One region of the Spirillospora sp. CA-142024 genome, then DNA from elsewhere that is predicted to be linked to it. Evidence: riboswitches for the same ligand, from Rfam matches in the RefSeq annotation. Region 1 holds a riboswitch; each other region holds the start of a gene.

Region 1 (5,476 bases):
CCGCCGTCCGGATGAGGCGTGGCCGGACGCTGCCTGTCGCGCGAGCTATCAGCAGGTCGAGTTCGGACAGGTCGGCGAGCATCTCGGGGAGTACCTGCTCGGGCGGGAGGAAACCGGCCTCGTGGGCGTAGTCGAAGGCGACCCGTTCCCAGGCGTCGGCGTCGCGGGTCGTGGCCTGGGTGGTGAGGGTTCCGGTGAGAGCGGCCCGGAGGTGTTCGGCGTCGCGGACGAAGGGCGCCGCCGCGGCGGTGGTGGCGAGGAGGCCGAGCAGGGCACGGCGCTTCACGTCGTCGTCCTCGAACTCGCAGTCGGGGTCATAGGTAGAGGATGCCCCTTGCGCCTCCCCGGTTGAGAAGAGGTCTGAAGGGTCTAATTTGAACGCTTTTGCGTAGGCGTTGGCCCAGTCGCGAGGAAAATTCTGGCCCTTCTCCCAGTCGTAGATCTGACGTGCGAGGTTGGCCGGGTTTCCTTGCTTCAGGCCGTCCGTTCTCAGGAGTTGCCTGGCCATCTCGTGTTTACTCCAGCCTCGCGCTTCACGCTCGAAGCGGAGGCGGGCTGCCCATATTGGGGGATTTTGGGCAGTCATTGGCATGTGCCCCCTTTGTGGACCCGGAGACTTTCGAGTCTCCGGGTGTCTCCGGGTCTGTCTCCGCATTCTCATCTTTTCTCGCGCCCTGTGACGTCGATTTACTGAGAGTCGCGGGATGAGTTGAGGTGCGTCCCGTCCCCCGGAAACGAAAGCGGCCCCGACCCGGTGCTGACACACCATGTGGGTCGGGGCCTGACCAGGAAAAGAGGTCCTGGCTGTGGACGATGGTATGACCCCTGAGGTCCGGCTGGCGGCGCTTGCCGCGCATCTGGCCGCGCGCAAGCTCGACGTCCAGTTGGACTCCGACGGGCTCCGAGTGAGGAACCCGCACGTCAAGAGCTGCTGCACACAACACACGGGCGACACGATCTCCTGCCGTACCCGGGACGAGGACGGTGCGGGGCTCTGGTACTTCACATCGTGGGGCGAGCCGATCGCGCCCGCCGACCGGGTCACGGACGCGGCCGTGTTCGTGCTGGGCTACCTGTCCGGGGACGAGCGGTGACGCCGTGGGCGGCGGCCGAACTCGACCCCGAGCGGGTCGCGGCCGAGCTGGCGCGCCGTTTCCCCGGTTGCTGCGTCTGGCTGGGCGAGTACACGGGGAGCTGGTGGGCGATGACCGGTGACCGCTTGGTCGAGGCCCCCGACCCGGCCACGCTCGGGCGCCTGCTGCACGAGCTGACCCGCCGCGCTCACGCCGGCCGGTACGCGTCCCTCCAGAACCGCACGGCCGGACGGGGCGCGCCCCCACCTTCCCGGGCGTCCCGTCCGGCCGTGCACTCCAGGCCCCCGACCCGGCGTCAGGCCGTGCGGGCGAGGCGGATCGAGCGGCGGCCCCGCGGTGGCCTGCTGCGGCGGCTGCTCGGCTCGCTCGTGGTCGTGGAGGGGTGGTGATCGGCGGCTGGTTCTGTGATCGTTGCAGCACGGGCATCTGATGGATCTGATGGCGGCGGGCGGGGTGGCGTTCGCGCCGGAGACGCAGGAGCTCAAGCCGCGCGACCACTCCGACCATCAGGTCAAGGCGTTCAGCCTGGGCGCCGAGGCGATACAGAGGGTCTTCGGTCTGGAGGTCGACGACAGGCAGGTCGCCGCCGGATTCGCCCTGTCGGACGGCGAGCCGGAAAGGGCGGGCGGTGTGCACCCCATCGCCCCCGACGCCGCGAGCGCCGACGAACTCACGGAGTTCTTCTCGGCCGCCGGGGAGACGGGCGTCCTCGAATCGGTCGGCAGGTTGGGCGCCTCCCCGCTTTCCGGCGAGGGTTCGGCCGCCTACCTGTCAGACGCCGTCATCGGGACGGCGGAGCAGTTCGCCGCCGCCTTCAGCGCCTATCGCGACGCGGGCGGTGACTGGTCCCTCCATGCGAGCCGCGGACACATCGCCATCGCGATCGACGCGTCCGAGGCGGACATCGCCCGGGCGGACTTCATCCGGCACTATCCCGAGGTGGCCGCCTTCTGAGGAGTGGTTGCCCGGGTAGGGTTCCGGATGGCATGAACTGACGCGGGGTGCCCCCATGCGGGGGAGAATCGGGAAGCCGGTGGAAGTCCGGCACGGGCCCGCCGCGGTGACCGGGGAGCTGCCGCCCAGGCGCGTTCGCGCAGCCACTGGCCGTACGGCCGGGAAGGCGGGCGGTCGAGCGTCGATCCGGGAGTCCGAAGACCGGCCTCGCTCCACGCGGCCGCCGTTCGCGGCGGCCCGACGCAGCGGGAGCCTGCCCATGAACATCTACGACGCCATTCACCGCCGCCGTGACGTGCGCGCCGAATTCACCGGTGCACCGATTCCGCGGGACGTCCTCGACCGGGTCCTGACGGCCGCGCACGCCGCGCCGAGTGTCGGGCTGTCCCAGCCTTGGGATTTCATCCTCGTCGGCGACCCTGCCATCCGGCGCGCCTTTCATGGCCACGTCCAGTCCGAACGCGCCGCCTTCGCGGCCACGTTGACCGGGGCCGCCGCCGACGTCTTCGCCCGGATAAAGATCGACGGGGTGCTGGAGTCCAGCCTGTCGGTCGTGGTCACCTATGACCCGGAGCGCGGCGGTCCGGCGGTTCTCGGCAGGCACGCGATCGCCGACGCGGGACTGTACTCGGTCTGCCTGGCCATCCAGAATCTGTGGCTCGCCGCCACCGCCGAGGCCCTGGGGGTCGGCTGGGTGTCGTTCTATCGGGAGACGTACCTTCGTGACCTGCTCGGCATTCCCGAGGGGATTCGTCCGGTCGCGTGGCTCTGCCTAGGCCCGGTCACCCACCTCGAACGGACGCCGGATCTGGAACGGCACGGCTGGCGGCACCGACGAGCTCTGGAGGCCGCCGTCCACCACGACCGGTGGTGATCCGAAGGCGGATCGTCATGCAGGTCAGGAAGACCAGGCCGGCTATCAGGTAGCAGTTGGCGACCGGGGTCAGGAGGTTGACGCCGTACTCGCGCGGGTCGCCGTTGTGGGGCGTCCACCACAAGGGCGACAGAGCGAAGAGGGTGAAGGTGCAGGCGGCGGTCTTCCGGTTGCCGTTTCGGAGCAGCACCGCCAGGGCCGGGACGATCCAGACCCAGTGGTGCGCCCAGGAAATGGGGGAGACCAGCAGGCCGGTCACGCCGGTGACCGCTGTGGCGCTCAGCCAGTCGCCGCGCCTTGCCCAGATGGCGGCGACCGTGAGGCCGAGAACACCGATCGTCAGCGGGATGGCGGTGTACCAGTCGCCGACCTCGGCCGTTCCCCGCAATATGCGGGTCAGCGCGCCGTAGGGGGATTGGTTGCTGATGTACGGGACGCCCACGCGAGAGGTGTCGTAGAAGGTGTGCAGCCAATAGAGGCGGGACGCGTCCGGGGCGATGGCGTAGGCGAGCAAGGTGCAGACGGCGAAGGCGGCGGTGGCGGTGACCGCGTCCTTCGTTCTCCGTGTCAGCAGGAGGAGGACGACGAAGACGGCCGGGGTCAGTTTGATCGCGGTCGCGATGCCGATGCCGATCCCGGCCGGGCGGCCGAGTGCGACGCGGTGCAGGTCCGCGAGGACGAGGGCCAGCAGGAAAAGGTTGACCTGCCCCAGGAAGAACGACTGCCAGACCGGTTGCAGGAGGAGGCCCGCGGCTACGACGGCCACCAGGGGAACGTGGCGGCCGGTCATTTTCAATGTCGCCCGGCAGGCCCAGATGAAGGCCGCGAGTGATGCCAGCTGCCACAGCATCCGGGCCAGAGTGAGTGGCAGGGCGGCAAGCGGAGTGAACAGCGCCGCCATGAAAGGCGTATTGGTGTACCAATGGTCGGCGAGCTGCTCCTGGTAGAGGCGCGCGCCGTGCGTTACGGCGTCTCCGCCCAGCCAGTAGATATGGAAGTCCAGCGAGTCGTAGGCGGCGGAGAAGACCACGATCGCCAGGATTTCGAGAGCCAGAAACAATGACACCCAGCGCTTCATGCGGACAACGGTGTCGTGGCCGCTGGCGGCGGACATCGGGCCGCCGGACACATTCGGGAAAGGCGCTTGTAGCCCGTGGGATTACGCCTCCGGGCCAATGTGCGGGAGGGGCGGCGCCGGTTACGATCGGCGCATGTCAGCCCTGCCGGGGACCCGGAAGCCCCCTCTCACCGCCGGGGCGGTCCTGGCCTGGTCCGGGGCCCTCCTCTATCCCGGCGTCCTGTTCCTCACGGTCTCAAGAGGGAACTACGGCGACCAACTGGAGGTCCTGCTCTCTGCCGGTCTCACCGTGTGGGTCCTGGCCCTGTTGAGGCGCCGTCCGCTGCCGGCCCACGGCATCCTGCTCTTCGCCTGGGTCCTCGCCCTCGTGGAGATGCCGAACGGGTCGGTCGCGGGGCTGCAGATCCTGCTCACCGATCTGTCGGTCGGCTATATCGCGGCCAGTCGTCCGCGGGCGTTCTCGGTCCCCGTCGCGGTCGTCACCTGCGTCGTGCAGGCCCTGTCCGTCGCCGCGTTCCTGTCCGCGAACGACTCGTTCCTGGCCACCGTCGTGCTGGCGATGGTCGTCATCTGGATGGTGGGCAACTCGGTCCGGGTGCGCCGGGAGCATGCGGACATGATGCGCGAGCAGGCCACGGCGCAGGCGGTCGCGGCGGAGCGGCTCCGGATCGCGCGGGAGCTGCACGACATGGTCGCGCACAGCATCGGCATCATCGCGATCCAGGCGGGCGTGGGCGGACGGGTGATCGACACACAGCCGGCGGAGGCCCGCAACGCCCTCGACGCGATCGAGGCCACCAGCCGCGACACCCTGTCCGGTCTGCGGAGAATGCTCACCGCGCTCCGCAAGGACGACCCGGGAACGGCCCCGCTCGGCCCGGTGCCCGGCCTGGACGACCTCGCCCGGCTCGCCGAGGCGACGCTGGACGCCGGCGTCAAGGTCGACATCCGGACGGAAGGCGAGCCCAGGCCGCTCCCGCCGGACGTCGATCTCTCCGCCTACCGGATCGTCCAGGAGGCGGTCACGAACGTCGTCCGGCACGCGGGCACCGGCCAGTGCCGGGTCACCGTCGGCTACGGCGACGAGGAACTGGCCATCGAGGTCGAGGACGACGGGGCCGGCGGCGTGGTCGGCACCGGGTACGGCATCGTCGGGATGCGAGAGCGGGTCACCCTGCTGCGCGGCGAGTTCACCGCCGGGCCCCGTCCGGAGGGCGGGTTCCGGGTGGCGGCGCGCATCCCCGCACCGGCGGCGGCATGACGATCCGCATCGTGCTGGCCGACGATCAGCCGCTGATCCGCGCCGGCCTGCGCGTGCTCATCGCCGACACCCCGGACATGGAGATCGTCGGCGAGGCCGGGACGGGCGCCGAAGCGGTCGGCCTGGTCGAGAACGTCGAACCCGACGTGGTCGTGATGGACATCCGCATGCCCGACATGGACGGCATCGAGGCCACCCGCCGGATCGAGACCGCG
Region 2 (5,476 bases), 1.7 Mb from region 1:
GGATCGAGGAGCATTACTGGCAGGCCTCGCAGGTCTCGGGGTTCTCCAGGGAGCAGACGGCCGCCGCGACCGTCGTCTGCGCGATCCGCGTCGCGGGACGTGAGCGCAGGTAGTACGTCGTCTTGAGACCGGCCCGCCACGCGTACGCGTACATCGAGGAGAGCTTGCCGATCGTCGGCGTCTCCATGAACAGGTTCAGGGAGTGCGACTGGTCGATGTACGGGGTGCGGGCGGCGGCGAGGTCGATCAGCGCCTTCTGCGGCAGTTCCCAGGCCGTCCGGTAGAGGGTCCGCATCTCCTCCGGCAGGTCGACGAGGCCCTGGACGGAGCCGTTCGCCTTCTTGATCGCCTCCCGCACGGCCGGCGTCCACAGCCCGAGCGACTTCAGGTCGTCCACCAGGTAGCCGTTGATCTGCAGGAACTCGCCGGACAGCGTCTCGCGCTTGAACAGGTTCGACACCTGCGGCTCGATGCACTCGTAGCAGCCCGCGATGGACGCGATCGTGGCCGTCGGCGCGATCGCGATGAGGAGCGAGTTGCGGAGCCCGACCTCGGCGACGCGCGCGCGGAGGGCCTCCCAGTCGGCCGGGCGGGCCGGCGTCGCGTCCGGGAAATGGTCGATGTGGAGCTGACCACGGGCGGTGCGCGTCATGTCGTAGGCGGGCAACCGGCCATGCGCGGCGGCCAGATCGGCCGACGCGTTGTACGCGGCCAGCGCGATCTCCTCCGCGATGCGCGTCGACAGCGAACGGGCCTCGTCCGAGTCGAACGGTAGGCGGAGCGTGAAGAAGACGTCCGCGAGCCCCATCACGCCCAGCCCGACCGGACGCCACTTGCGGTTCGCCTTCTCCGCCTCAGGCGTGGGGTAGAACCCCCGGTCGATGGTGCGGTCCAAGAAGCGGACGGCGGTGCGGACCGTCGAACGGAGCCGCTCCCAGTCCACCCCGGACGGACCCACATGCACGGCCAGATTCACGGACCCGAGGTTGCACACGGCCGCCTCGCTGTCGCCCGTCACCTCCAAGATCTCCGTGCAGAGGTTCGACAAGTGAACGGTCTGGCCGGGCTCGGCGGTCTGGTTGCAGGCGCGGTTGGCGGCGTCCTTGAACGTCATCCAGCCGTTGCCCGTCTCGGCCAGCGTCCGCATCATGCGCCCGTACAACTTCCGGGCCGGAATCTGCCGGACGAACCGCCCCTCCCGTTCCGCCTCCCGGTACGCGGCGTCGAACGCGTCACCCCAAAGGTCGGCCAGCTCGGGGACCTCCTTCGGATCGAACAGCGACCACGTCCCGTCGGCCTCGACGCGGCGCATGAACTCGTCCGGGATCCAGTTGGCCAGGTTGAGGTTGTGGGTGCGGCGCGCGTCCTCGCCGGTGTTGTCGCGCAGTTCCAGGAACTCCTCGACGTCGGCGTGCCACGGCTCCAGATAGACGCAGGCCGCGCCTTTGCGGCGCCCGCCCTGGTTGACGGCGGCGACCGACGAGTCGAGCGTGCGCAGCCACGGGACGATCCCGTTCGAGTGCCCGTTCGTCCCGCGGATCAGCGAGCCCCGCGACCGCACCTTCGTCCAGGAGATGCCGATCCCGCCCGCGTACTTGCTGAGCCGCGCGACCTGCTCGTACCGCTCGTAGATCGACTCCAGCTCGTCCCGCGGCGAGTCGAGCAGGAAGCACGAGGACAGCTGCGGACGCACGGCCGCCGAGTTGAACAGCGTCGGCGAGCTGGGCAGGTACGACAGCGTGCTGAGCAGGCCGTACAGCTCGGCCGCCTCGTCCGCGGCCGTGTTTCCCGAGGGGGGACGACCCCCCACGCCCCCCGCCCCGGCTCCGTCGGGATGAGTGAGCCCGCACGCGACGCGCAGCAGGAAGTGCTGCGGACGCTCCAGGACGAGCCGCGACCGCGGATGCCTCAGCAGATACCGGTCGTAGAGGGTGCGGAGCCCGAAGTACTCGAACCGGTCGTCGGCGGTTTCGTCGACGAGGTCATCGAGCGCGGCGGCGTGGGCGGCGACGAACGCGGCCGTGGCGTCCGCCAGAAGCCCCTCCCGGTGCGCGGCGGCGACGGACTCGGCGAACGTGCGTACGCCGGCGGACGCGGCCTCGTCCCTGATCCGCAGGGCGAGGAGCCGCGCGGCGACCCTGGAGTACCCGGGTTCGGCGGGCACCAGGGCGGCGGCCTCACCGATCGCGAGTTCCCGCAGCGCCGCCGTGTCCGGCTCGTCCCTCCCGGGGTTCGTCCCCCCGCGTGAACCCGGCCGGACGGCGGCGAGAACCCGCCCCGGGTCCACATCGGGCACCCCGTCGCAGGCCGCCTCGACCTCGGCCGCGATCCCTGCCGGCAACGGCGCGACCAGAGCCTGTGTCACGTGCATCTCCCCTCGCATGCCGCCTCGCGGAGGCATGCGAACGGGACGCGGCGGCATGCCGCGCTCCGCCACCGGCCTGCCCGCGAGGCACTGGACGAACAACCTGCTGGCAGGTCTTCGGACTCGCGGGCGTCGCCTCGTCGAGGCGTCCTACTGGCCGTCGCTTCCCAGGCCACCCCGTGGCCCAGTGCGTGATGACGGCGGTCGTTCCCGCTCACCGCTGCGGGGCAGTCCCGGACTCACACCGGGTTCCCTCTTACGACGCCCCCGCCGCGTGACGGCGGGGGCGAACCAGCACGGGGTTGAACCCTACATGTAGTTGGCGATCTTTGTGTAACCCCAAGATGTTGGGCGTGTCGGCGGGGATCCGGGGGTGGGCTGCGCGCACCCGGCACATGGTGGGACGATGGGTGCCGTCATGCCCCCGACCGTCCCGCATCCGCTGTTCCGGACCGCACGCGCCGTGGTCTTCGCCACCGTGTGCGTCACTCTGGCGACCCTCGGGCACGTCCTGGCGGGCGGCACCGGGGTCCCGGCCTGGGCGGCGATGGCGGGATTCGTCGCGGTTCTCGGCGTGACGCTGATGCTGGCGGGCCACGAGCGCTCGCTGGCGACGATCCTCGGCGGCCTTCTCGGCGGGCAGTTCGCGCTGCACACGCTGTTCACGGCCGCCGCCGACCCGATGGCGCACCACACGCCCGCGGTGCACGCCGCCATGACGAGCGGCATGGGCGCGGACGCCCCGGTGCCGGCCGGGCACGGCGGCAACGGCGTGGTGATGACGCTCGCGCACTGCGTGGCCGCGCTGGTCGCCGCCGGATGGCTGCGGCACGGCGAGCGGGCCGCGTGGACGCTCGCCCGGCGCGTCGCCGCCGCGGCCGATCGTCCGATCAGGCTGCTGCTCGCCCTGTTCGCCGTCGAACCGGCCGAGCCTCCGGCGCGTCCTCGCCGGACGGCGCAGACGGCGACCGCCGTCACGGGCGCCGGACGCGCACTGCGGCACCATGTCGTCCGGCGGGGTCCCCCGCCGCGTTCGAGGGCGCTCGCCCACCTCTGAGGCAGAGCGCCGTACGTCACCGGACGCCGGTCCACCGGCGCGTCCGGCCATTCCCGTACGACTCGAACGGAGTTCCGTCATGTCCTTCCTTCCGCGTGCGCGCCGCGTGGGCGCCATCGCCTCGCTCGCCACCGTGTCCGTGATCGGACTGGCCACGGCCGCGTCCGCGCACGTCACCGTCAACCCGAAGACCGCCGAGCAGGGCTCGTACGCCAAGGTCGCGTTCCGCGTCCCGAACGAGCGCGACGACGCGTCGACCACCGAGCTCGTCGTGAACCTGCCGGCCGACCATCCGCTGTCGTCGGTGTCGGTCCGCCCGCTGCCCGGCTGGACGGCGAAGGTCGAGAAGTCCAAGCTGCCGAAGCCGGTGAAGACCGACGGCGGCGAGCTGACCGAGGCCGTCACCAAGATCACCTGGACCGGCGGCAAGATCGAGTCGGGCCAGTTCCAGGAGTTCGACGTCTCCATGGGGCCGCTGCCGACGGACACCGACCAGCTGGTGTTCAAGGCCGACCAGACGTACTCGGACGGCGAGGTCGTCAAGTGGGAGGAGGCACCGGCCGAGGGCGCCGCCGAGCCGGAGCACCCGTCCCCGGCGCTGAAGCTGCTGCCGAAGGGCTCGGGCGACGCGACCGGCCTGACCGCCCAGGTGAAGCCGGTGGCCGCGAAGTCGTCGGTGTCGTCCGACGACGGGACGGCGCGGCTGCTCGGCGGCATCGGCATCGCCGTCGGGGTGATCGGCATCGCGGTCGGCGCGTACGGCCTGAACCGGGCGCGGAGCCGGGCATGAGCCGGGCAGCGCTTCGCGCCGCCGCCGGTGCGGCGGCCGTCGGGACGGCCCTCGCGCTGACCACGGTCCCGGCGTCCGCGCACACCACGCTGACGTCGGCCGATCCCGCGAAGAACTCGACGGTCGCGGCGCCGTCCCAGATCGTCCTGACGTACGGCGACCCGGTCCGGCTGCCGCGCGTGGTCGTGACCGACGGGTCGCAGAAGCAGTACCAGGCGGGGACGGCCCGCGCGGTCGACAACAAGGTCACCCAGGCGGTCGGCGGTGCGCTGCCCAACGGCGAGTACACCGTGGGCTGGCGCGTCGTCGCGTCGGACGGCCATCCGGTGGAGGGCACCTACAAGTTCACGGTGAAGGGTTCTCAGGGCGGCGCGCAGTCGGCGGCACCGGCTTCGCCGGCTTCGCCGGCCCCGTCGGCGACGAAGGCCGCGTCCGCCCAGGACTCGGGCGGTTCCTCGGGCTGGCTGTGGATCGGCCTGATCGCGCTCGCCCTGGCCCTGGCGGGCGGCGCGATCGCCTGGTTCCGCCGTTCCGGCGGCGCCCAGAGTTGATCATTGCGCTTCCGGTCGGGTGATTACAGGATTACAGTGATTACCCGACCGGTCGCACTCTGGGGGCATCATGATCGTCGAGTACATCCGCTACCGCATCGACCCGCAGGACGCGGAGGAGTTCGAGGCCGCCTACGCGCGCGCCTCCGTTCCGCTCGCCGCCGCGCCCCAATGCGTGGACTACGAGCTGTCCAGGTGCGTCGACGAGCCGTCATCCTACATCCTGCGCATCGGCTGGACGTCGGCGGACGACCACATGCGGGGCTTCCGGGGCGGCGAGCACTTCCCGGCGTTCTTCGCCGAGATCAAGCCGTTCGTCCAGCAGATCGAGGAGATGCGGCACTACGAGCGGACGTCCGTGTCCGGGGCCGGCTCGTCCGTCCCGACGCTGTACGACTGGGCGGGCGGAAGCGAGGCGTTGGAGCGGCTCACCGAGGCGTTCTACACGAACGTGGTGAAGGACGACCTGCTGCGTCCCCTCTTCGAGCACATGGCACCCGACCACCCGAAGTGGGTCGCGGCCTGGCTGGGCGAGGTCTTCCAGGGCCCGGAGCGCTACAGCCGCGAACGCGGCGGCTACCACCACATGGTGCGGCAGCACCTCGGCAAGGGCATCACCGAGGCGCAGCGCCGCCGCTGGGCGTCCCTGCTGATGGACGCGGCGGACGAGGTCGGCCTCCCGGACGACCCGGAGTTCCGCGCCGCCTTCACGG
Region 3 (5,476 bases), 4.5 Mb from region 1:
GTAGTTGTCGGTGCCGGGCTCGTCCAGGCCGGCGACCAGCCGGACGGCGTCGTCCAGCATGGCGACGACGTGCGGGAACGCGTCCCGGAAGAAGCCGCTGATGCGGACGGTCACGTCGATGCGCGGCCTCTTGAGCTCCGCGACCGGGATCGGCTCCAGCGCCGTGACGCGGCGGGACGCCTCGTCCCAGACCGGGCGGACGCCGAGCAGCGCCAGCACTTCGGCCACGTCGTCGCCGGCCGTGCGCATCGCGCTCGTCCCCCACACCGACAGGCCCACCGAGCGCGGCCACTCGCCGTGGTCGGCGCGGTAGCGGTCCAGGAGCGAGTCGGCCATCGCCTGCCCGGTCTCCCACGCGAGGCGGCTGGGGATGGCGCGCGGGTCCACCGAGTAGAAGTTCCGGCCCGTCGGCAGGACGTTGACGAGGCCGCGCAACGGCGACCCGCTGGGGCCCGCCGGAATGTAGCCGCCGTCCAGGGCGTGCAGGAGGTGGTCGAGTTCGTCGGACGTCCGCGCCAAGCGCGGGACGACCTCGGTCGCGGCGAACTCCAGGACGCGCTCGACGGGTTCGCGGCGGTCGGCGGGGACGGCCCCGGCGACCCGGGCTGCGGCCTCCACGGCCCAGCCGGCGTCCTCCATCGCCTGGACGAGGGAGCGGGCGGTGGCCTCGGCGGCGTCCACGTCGGCGAGCGACTCGCCGCCGTCCTCGCTGAGACCGAGCGCCTCACGCAGACCGGGCAGCGTTTCGCGTCCCGACCACATCTGGCGGGCGCGGAGCATGGCCAGCACCAGGTCGACGCGGGTCGCGCCCTCGGGCGCCTGGCCGAGGACGTGCAGCCCGTCGCGGATCTGCGCGTCCTTCACCTCGCACAGCCAGCCGTCCACGTGCAGGAGGAAGTCGTCGAACTCGGTGTCGTGCGGGCGGTCGTCCAGGCCGAGGTCGTGGTCGAGCTTCGCGGCCTGGATCAGCGTCCAGATCTGCGCGCGGATCGCGGGCAGCTTCGCCGGGTCCATCGCGGCGATCGTGGCGTGCTCGTCGAGGAGCTGTTCGAGGCGGGCGATGTCGCCGTAGGTCTCCGCGCGGGCCATCGGCGGGACCATGTGGTCCACGAGGACGGCGTGCGCGCGCCGCTTGGCCTGCGTCCCCTCGCCCGGGTCGTTGACGAGGAACGGGTAGATGAGCGGGACGTCGCCGAGCGCGGCGTCGGTGCCGCACGACGCCGACATGCCCGCCGCCTTGCCGGGCAGCCACTCCAGGTTGCCGTGCTTGCCGACGTGGACGATCGCGTGCGCGCCGAACTCGTCCGACAGCCACCGGTACGCGGCCAGGTAGTGGTGGCTCGGCGGCAGGTCCGGGTCGTGGTAGATCGCGATCGGGTTCTGCCCGAAGCCTCGCGGTGGCTGCACCATGACGACGACGTTGCCGGCGCGGAGGGCGGCGAGCACGATGTCGCCGTCCTGCACGAAGAGCTCCCCGGGCGGCGGGCCCCAGTGCCGCTCCATCTCCTCCCGCAGGTCCGCGGGGAGAGTGCGGTACCAGCGTTCGTAGGACGCGGCGGCGATGCGGACGGGGTTGCCCGCGAGCTGCTCTTCGGTGAGCCAGTCCTCGTCCTGCCCTCCGGCCGCGATGAGCGCGTGGATGAGCGCGTCGCCGTCCTGTGCGGCGACGCCCGGGAAGCCTTCGCCGAGGTCGTACCCCTCGTCCCTGAGCCGGGCCAGCAGCCGGACGGTGCTCGCAGGAGTGTCGAGCCCGACGGCGTTCCCGACGCGGGAATGCTTGGTCGGATACGCCGACAGCATCACGACGACGCGCCGCCCGGCGGGCGGGACATGCCGCAGGCGTCCGTGCCGGACGGCGATCCCGGCGACCCGCGCGGCCCGCTCGGGATCCGCCCGGTAGACGGTGAGGCCGTCCTCGTCGATCTCCTTGAAGGAGAACGGGACGGTGATGATGCGTCCGTCGAACTCGGGGATGGCGACCTGCGACGCCGCGTCCAGCGGCGACAGGCCGTCGTCGCTCGCCTCCCAGTCGGCGCGGCCCGTCGTGAGGCACAGCCCCTGAAGGATCGGGACGTCCAGCGCGGCGAGAGCCCCGACGTCCCACGCCTCGTCGTCGCCGCCCGCCCCGGCCGTCGCGGGCCTGGACCCGCCCGCCGCGAGCACGGTCACGACCAGCGCGTCCGCCCGGCGGAGCGTGTCGAGCAACTCGGGCTCGGCGGTGCGGAGAGACGAGCAGAACACGGGCATGGCCTGCCCGCCCGCGTCCTCGATCGCCTCGCACAGCTTCTCCGCGAACGCGGTGTTGCCCGCCATGTGGTGGGCGCGGTAGTAGAGAACGCCGATCACGGGGCCGTCCTGGGTGCGGGCCTCGCGGCCGAGCCGTCCCCACGTGGGCGTCGGTGCCGGCGGCGCGAACCCGCGTCCGGTCAGCAGCACGGTGTCGGACAGGAAGGCGTGCAGTTCGGCGAGGTTGGCGGGCCCGCCATGGGCGAGATAGGCGTGCGCTTCGGCGCAGACACCGCCGCTGACAGTGGACAGCTCCATCAGCTCGGCGTCCGGGGCCTGCTCGCCACCGAGGACGACGACCGGGCGGGGGCCCGCGAGGAGCGCGTCGAGGCCGTCCTCCCAGGCCCGCCGCCCGCCGAGCAGGCGGACGACGACGAGATCGGTGCCCTCGGTCAGCTCGGGCAGATCGTCCACGGCGAGCCGCGCCGGGTTGCCCAGCCGGTAGGCGGCGCCGGACGCGCGGGCGCTCAGCAGATCGGTGTCGGACGTCGACAGCAGCAGGACGGTGCCAGCGGACACGGTCGTTCCTCCCCCTGGGGTCCTCGCCCCGGTCGCGGGTGTCGCGACGGCAGGAGTCTCCTGGCTTCCGGATCGATGCTCGCCCCGGCCTTCCCGTCCTTGCGGACAGTGGCCTCAAGCGGGGTTCGCTCCCCGGTCACAGTGGCGGGACCGCGCCGGATTCGCACCGGCTTCCTCCCATTGCCATCGCCTGGGCAGAAGCGTACGGCAGCGCGGCCCGCCTGCAAACCGCGGCCGGCGTCCTTTCGTGCGCCGTCAGCCGCGACGGGCGGTGATGATCCAGGCGCGGGAGTCGAACCTGACACCGTCGTCGCCCAGGTGTGCGGAGAGCGTCTCGCGCAGCCGCCCGACCGCTCGCGCCGCGGCAGCGGGGTCCAGCCGCTTCAGCGTCTCGCTGGTGCTGGTGAAGCCGCGGACCCAGTCGAGGGCGGCGGGCACGCCCGGACCGTAGTAGACCGGCTCGTGGACGTCGGTGAACGTGATGTCGGTCAGCCCCGCGGCGCCCAGGATCTGTTTCACGGTCGGCGGGTCGGCGAGCGAGAACGGATCCGGTCCGGCAGGCACGGCCACCGGCCCCTCGGGTCCTGCGAGGGACCGGTGGATGGCGACGTCCCACTCGTTGCGTTCGTGGGACTGCCAGACCATCATCACCAGCCGCCCGGCCGGGCGCAGCGCCCGCCTGACGTTGGCGAACGCGGCGACGGGGTCGGCGAAGAACATCGTGCCGAACCTGCTGATCGCCAGGTCGAAGTGCTGGTCCGGAAAGCGGTGGGCCTGCGCGTCGGCGTGCTCGAAGGCGACGTTGCCGAGCCCTTCGGTCCGGGCGAGCTCACGGGCACGCTCGATGGCGGGCGCGGAGACGTCGACCCCGAGCGCGCTGCCCGCCTGGGCTGCGCGCGCGGCCTGCCGGGTGGTCTGCCCGGTCCCGCATCCGATGTCGAGGACGTGGTCGTGGGGCCGGATGCCCCAGGCCCGGCGCAGTACCTCGTCGTGCCGCCGCAGTTCGGCGTCGTAACCGCCGGCGTCCATCAGCGGAGCGGTCCTTCCTCGGCGGCGTACGCCTCAAGACGGTCTGCCAGCTCGTGCGGGCGGCTCAGCGCCGGGGTGTGCCCGCCGTCGATCTCGTCGGGGGTGATGCCCAGGCGCTCCCGGGCGACGCGGCGAAGGAATCCGGCGGGGAACACCCGGTCGTCGCGGCAGATCAGGACCCGCGTGGGAACGTCGGGCCAGGCCCGCAGCGGGAACGGCTCCCCCATCCTCGCCTCGGACTGGGCGCGCCCCCGCTTCAGCGCCTCGGCTGCCAGCTCCGGCGGGACATCTTGGTAGAACAGGGCGACGACATCGTCGTAGCGGTCCCGCTCCTCCCGGTCGTATCCCGTACCGGCCGAGTAGTCGGCGGGCGCCTCTCCCGGCATCGGGATCATGGGCGCGACCAGGACGAGCAGTTCCACCACCATCCGGTCGCAGACGAGCGGGGCCGTGAAGCCGCCGGACGACTGCGCGACGACGATCAGATCGGTCCGGTCGCCGATCGCCTCGGCCACGGTGCCTGCGTACTCGGGCAGGCCGGCCGAGTCGTCCTCGCAGGGAAGATCCGGCGAAACGGTGTCATGACCGCGCGCACGCAGTTCGGCCTCCACCAGATGCCAGTACCAGCCGACATCACCGGCGCCGTGGATCAAGACGAATGTGGCCACCCTGCCCCCTACCGCTGCCTGGATCAATCGACCGGCCGCCTCCTGTTTCGCGGGTGAGGTTAGGCGGCGCTACCGACATTCTCGCCGCCGAACGGTGGCGATCGCGGGAGCGGCGTCGGACGCCTGCCGCGGCGCGGCGCGCCGGCAAGGTGCGGTTAACATCCTCCTCGTGCCGAATGCCCCTGCGGCGGGACGCACGCGTGCCGACGCGTGCCCCGGGACGCTGCAGACCCACGATGCCGCCGACGGGCCGCTGGCGCGCGTCCGCGTCCCGGGCGGCGCGGTGTCCGCCGCGCAGCTCAGGGTGCTCGGCGTCGCGGCGCGCGAGCTGGGACTCGACGTGATCGAGCTGACCTCCCGCGCCAACCTCCAGTTGCGCGGCGTCGCCGACCCGCCGGCTCTCGCGGCACGGCTGGAGGCCGCCGGGCTGCTCCCCTCGCCGTCCCACGAGCGGGTGCGCAACATCGTCTCCTCGCCGCTGGGCGGGCGCGGCGTCCACGGGAATCTGGCGACGGATCCGCTGGTCGCGGCGCTCGACGCGGCGTTGTGCGCGAGTCCTCTGCTGGCCGGGCTTCCGGGCCGTTTCCTGTTCGCCCTCGATGACGGATCCGGTGACGTCACCGCTCTGGAAGCCGACGTGACCTGCACGCCGTCCGGCCTCCTGCTCGCCGGCGTGCCGATAGAGCCGACCTGCGACGAGCCGATCGGGGCGATGGCCGCGGCGGCGGAGGCGTTCCTTGCGGTCCGTGGTGACGCGTGGCGGCTGGCGGAAGTCCCGGACGGCGCGCGGCGGGTCGCCGAAAGGCTGGGCGGGACGCTCGGGAAGGCGCGGGACCCCGGCAGCCCTCCCGCCCCGCATGCCGGGGTCATCGAGCAGCGGGACGGGTCCGTCGCGCTTGAGGCCGTGCCGCCGCTCGGACGGCTGTCCGGCGCGCAGGCCGAAGCGCTCGCCGACGTCGCGGCCGACGTCCGGG

What was found. Region 1 has a riboswitch for cobalamin ahead of bluB (5,6-dimethylbenzimidazole synthase). Riboswitches for the same ligand answer to the same signal wherever they lie in the genome.
Region 2: another riboswitch for cobalamin. It lies ahead of ACQPZP_RS42230 (ribonucleoside-diphosphate reductase subunit alpha); the one in region 1 lies ahead of bluB (5,6-dimethylbenzimidazole synthase).
Region 3: another riboswitch for cobalamin. It lies ahead of cobN (cobaltochelatase subunit CobN); the one in region 1 lies ahead of bluB (5,6-dimethylbenzimidazole synthase).

The regions. Positions count from the first base shown of each region.
Region 1 covers NZ_CP192077.1:1,281,475-1,286,950, forward strand. The annotation lists gene ACQPZP_RS06335 (hypothetical protein) at 1-286, opposite strand, end outside; gene ACQPZP_RS06340 (hypothetical protein) at 819-1,094, shown strand; gene ACQPZP_RS06345 (hypothetical protein) at 1,091-1,483, shown strand; gene ACQPZP_RS06350 (hypothetical protein) at 1,524-2,048, shown strand; cobalamin riboswitch at 2,077-2,272, shown strand; gene bluB (5,6-dimethylbenzimidazole synthase) at 2,308-2,922, shown strand; gene ACQPZP_RS06360 (glycosyltransferase 87 family protein) at 2,831-4,000, opposite strand; gene ACQPZP_RS06365 (sensor histidine kinase) at 4,134-5,261, shown strand; gene ACQPZP_RS06370 (response regulator) at 5,258-5,476, shown strand, end outside.
Region 2 covers NZ_CP192077.1:8,900,521-8,905,996, forward strand. The annotation lists gene ACQPZP_RS42230 (ribonucleoside-diphosphate reductase subunit alpha) at 14-2,365, opposite strand; cobalamin riboswitch at 2,457-2,676, opposite strand; gene ACQPZP_RS42235 (MFS transporter) at 2,772-3,422, shown strand; gene ACQPZP_RS42240 (YcnI family copper-binding membrane protein) at 3,502-4,212, shown strand; gene ACQPZP_RS42245 (copper resistance CopC family protein) at 4,209-4,763, shown strand; gene ACQPZP_RS42250 (group II truncated hemoglobin) at 4,834-5,476, shown strand, end outside.
Region 3 covers NZ_CP192077.1:5,765,068-5,770,543, forward strand. The annotation lists gene cobN (cobaltochelatase subunit CobN) at 1-2,805, opposite strand, end outside; cobalamin riboswitch at 2,859-2,982, opposite strand; gene ACQPZP_RS27645 (class I SAM-dependent methyltransferase) at 3,061-3,834, opposite strand; gene ACQPZP_RS27650 (alpha/beta hydrolase) at 3,834-4,502, opposite strand; gene ACQPZP_RS27655 (precorrin-3B synthase) at 4,672-5,476, shown strand, end outside.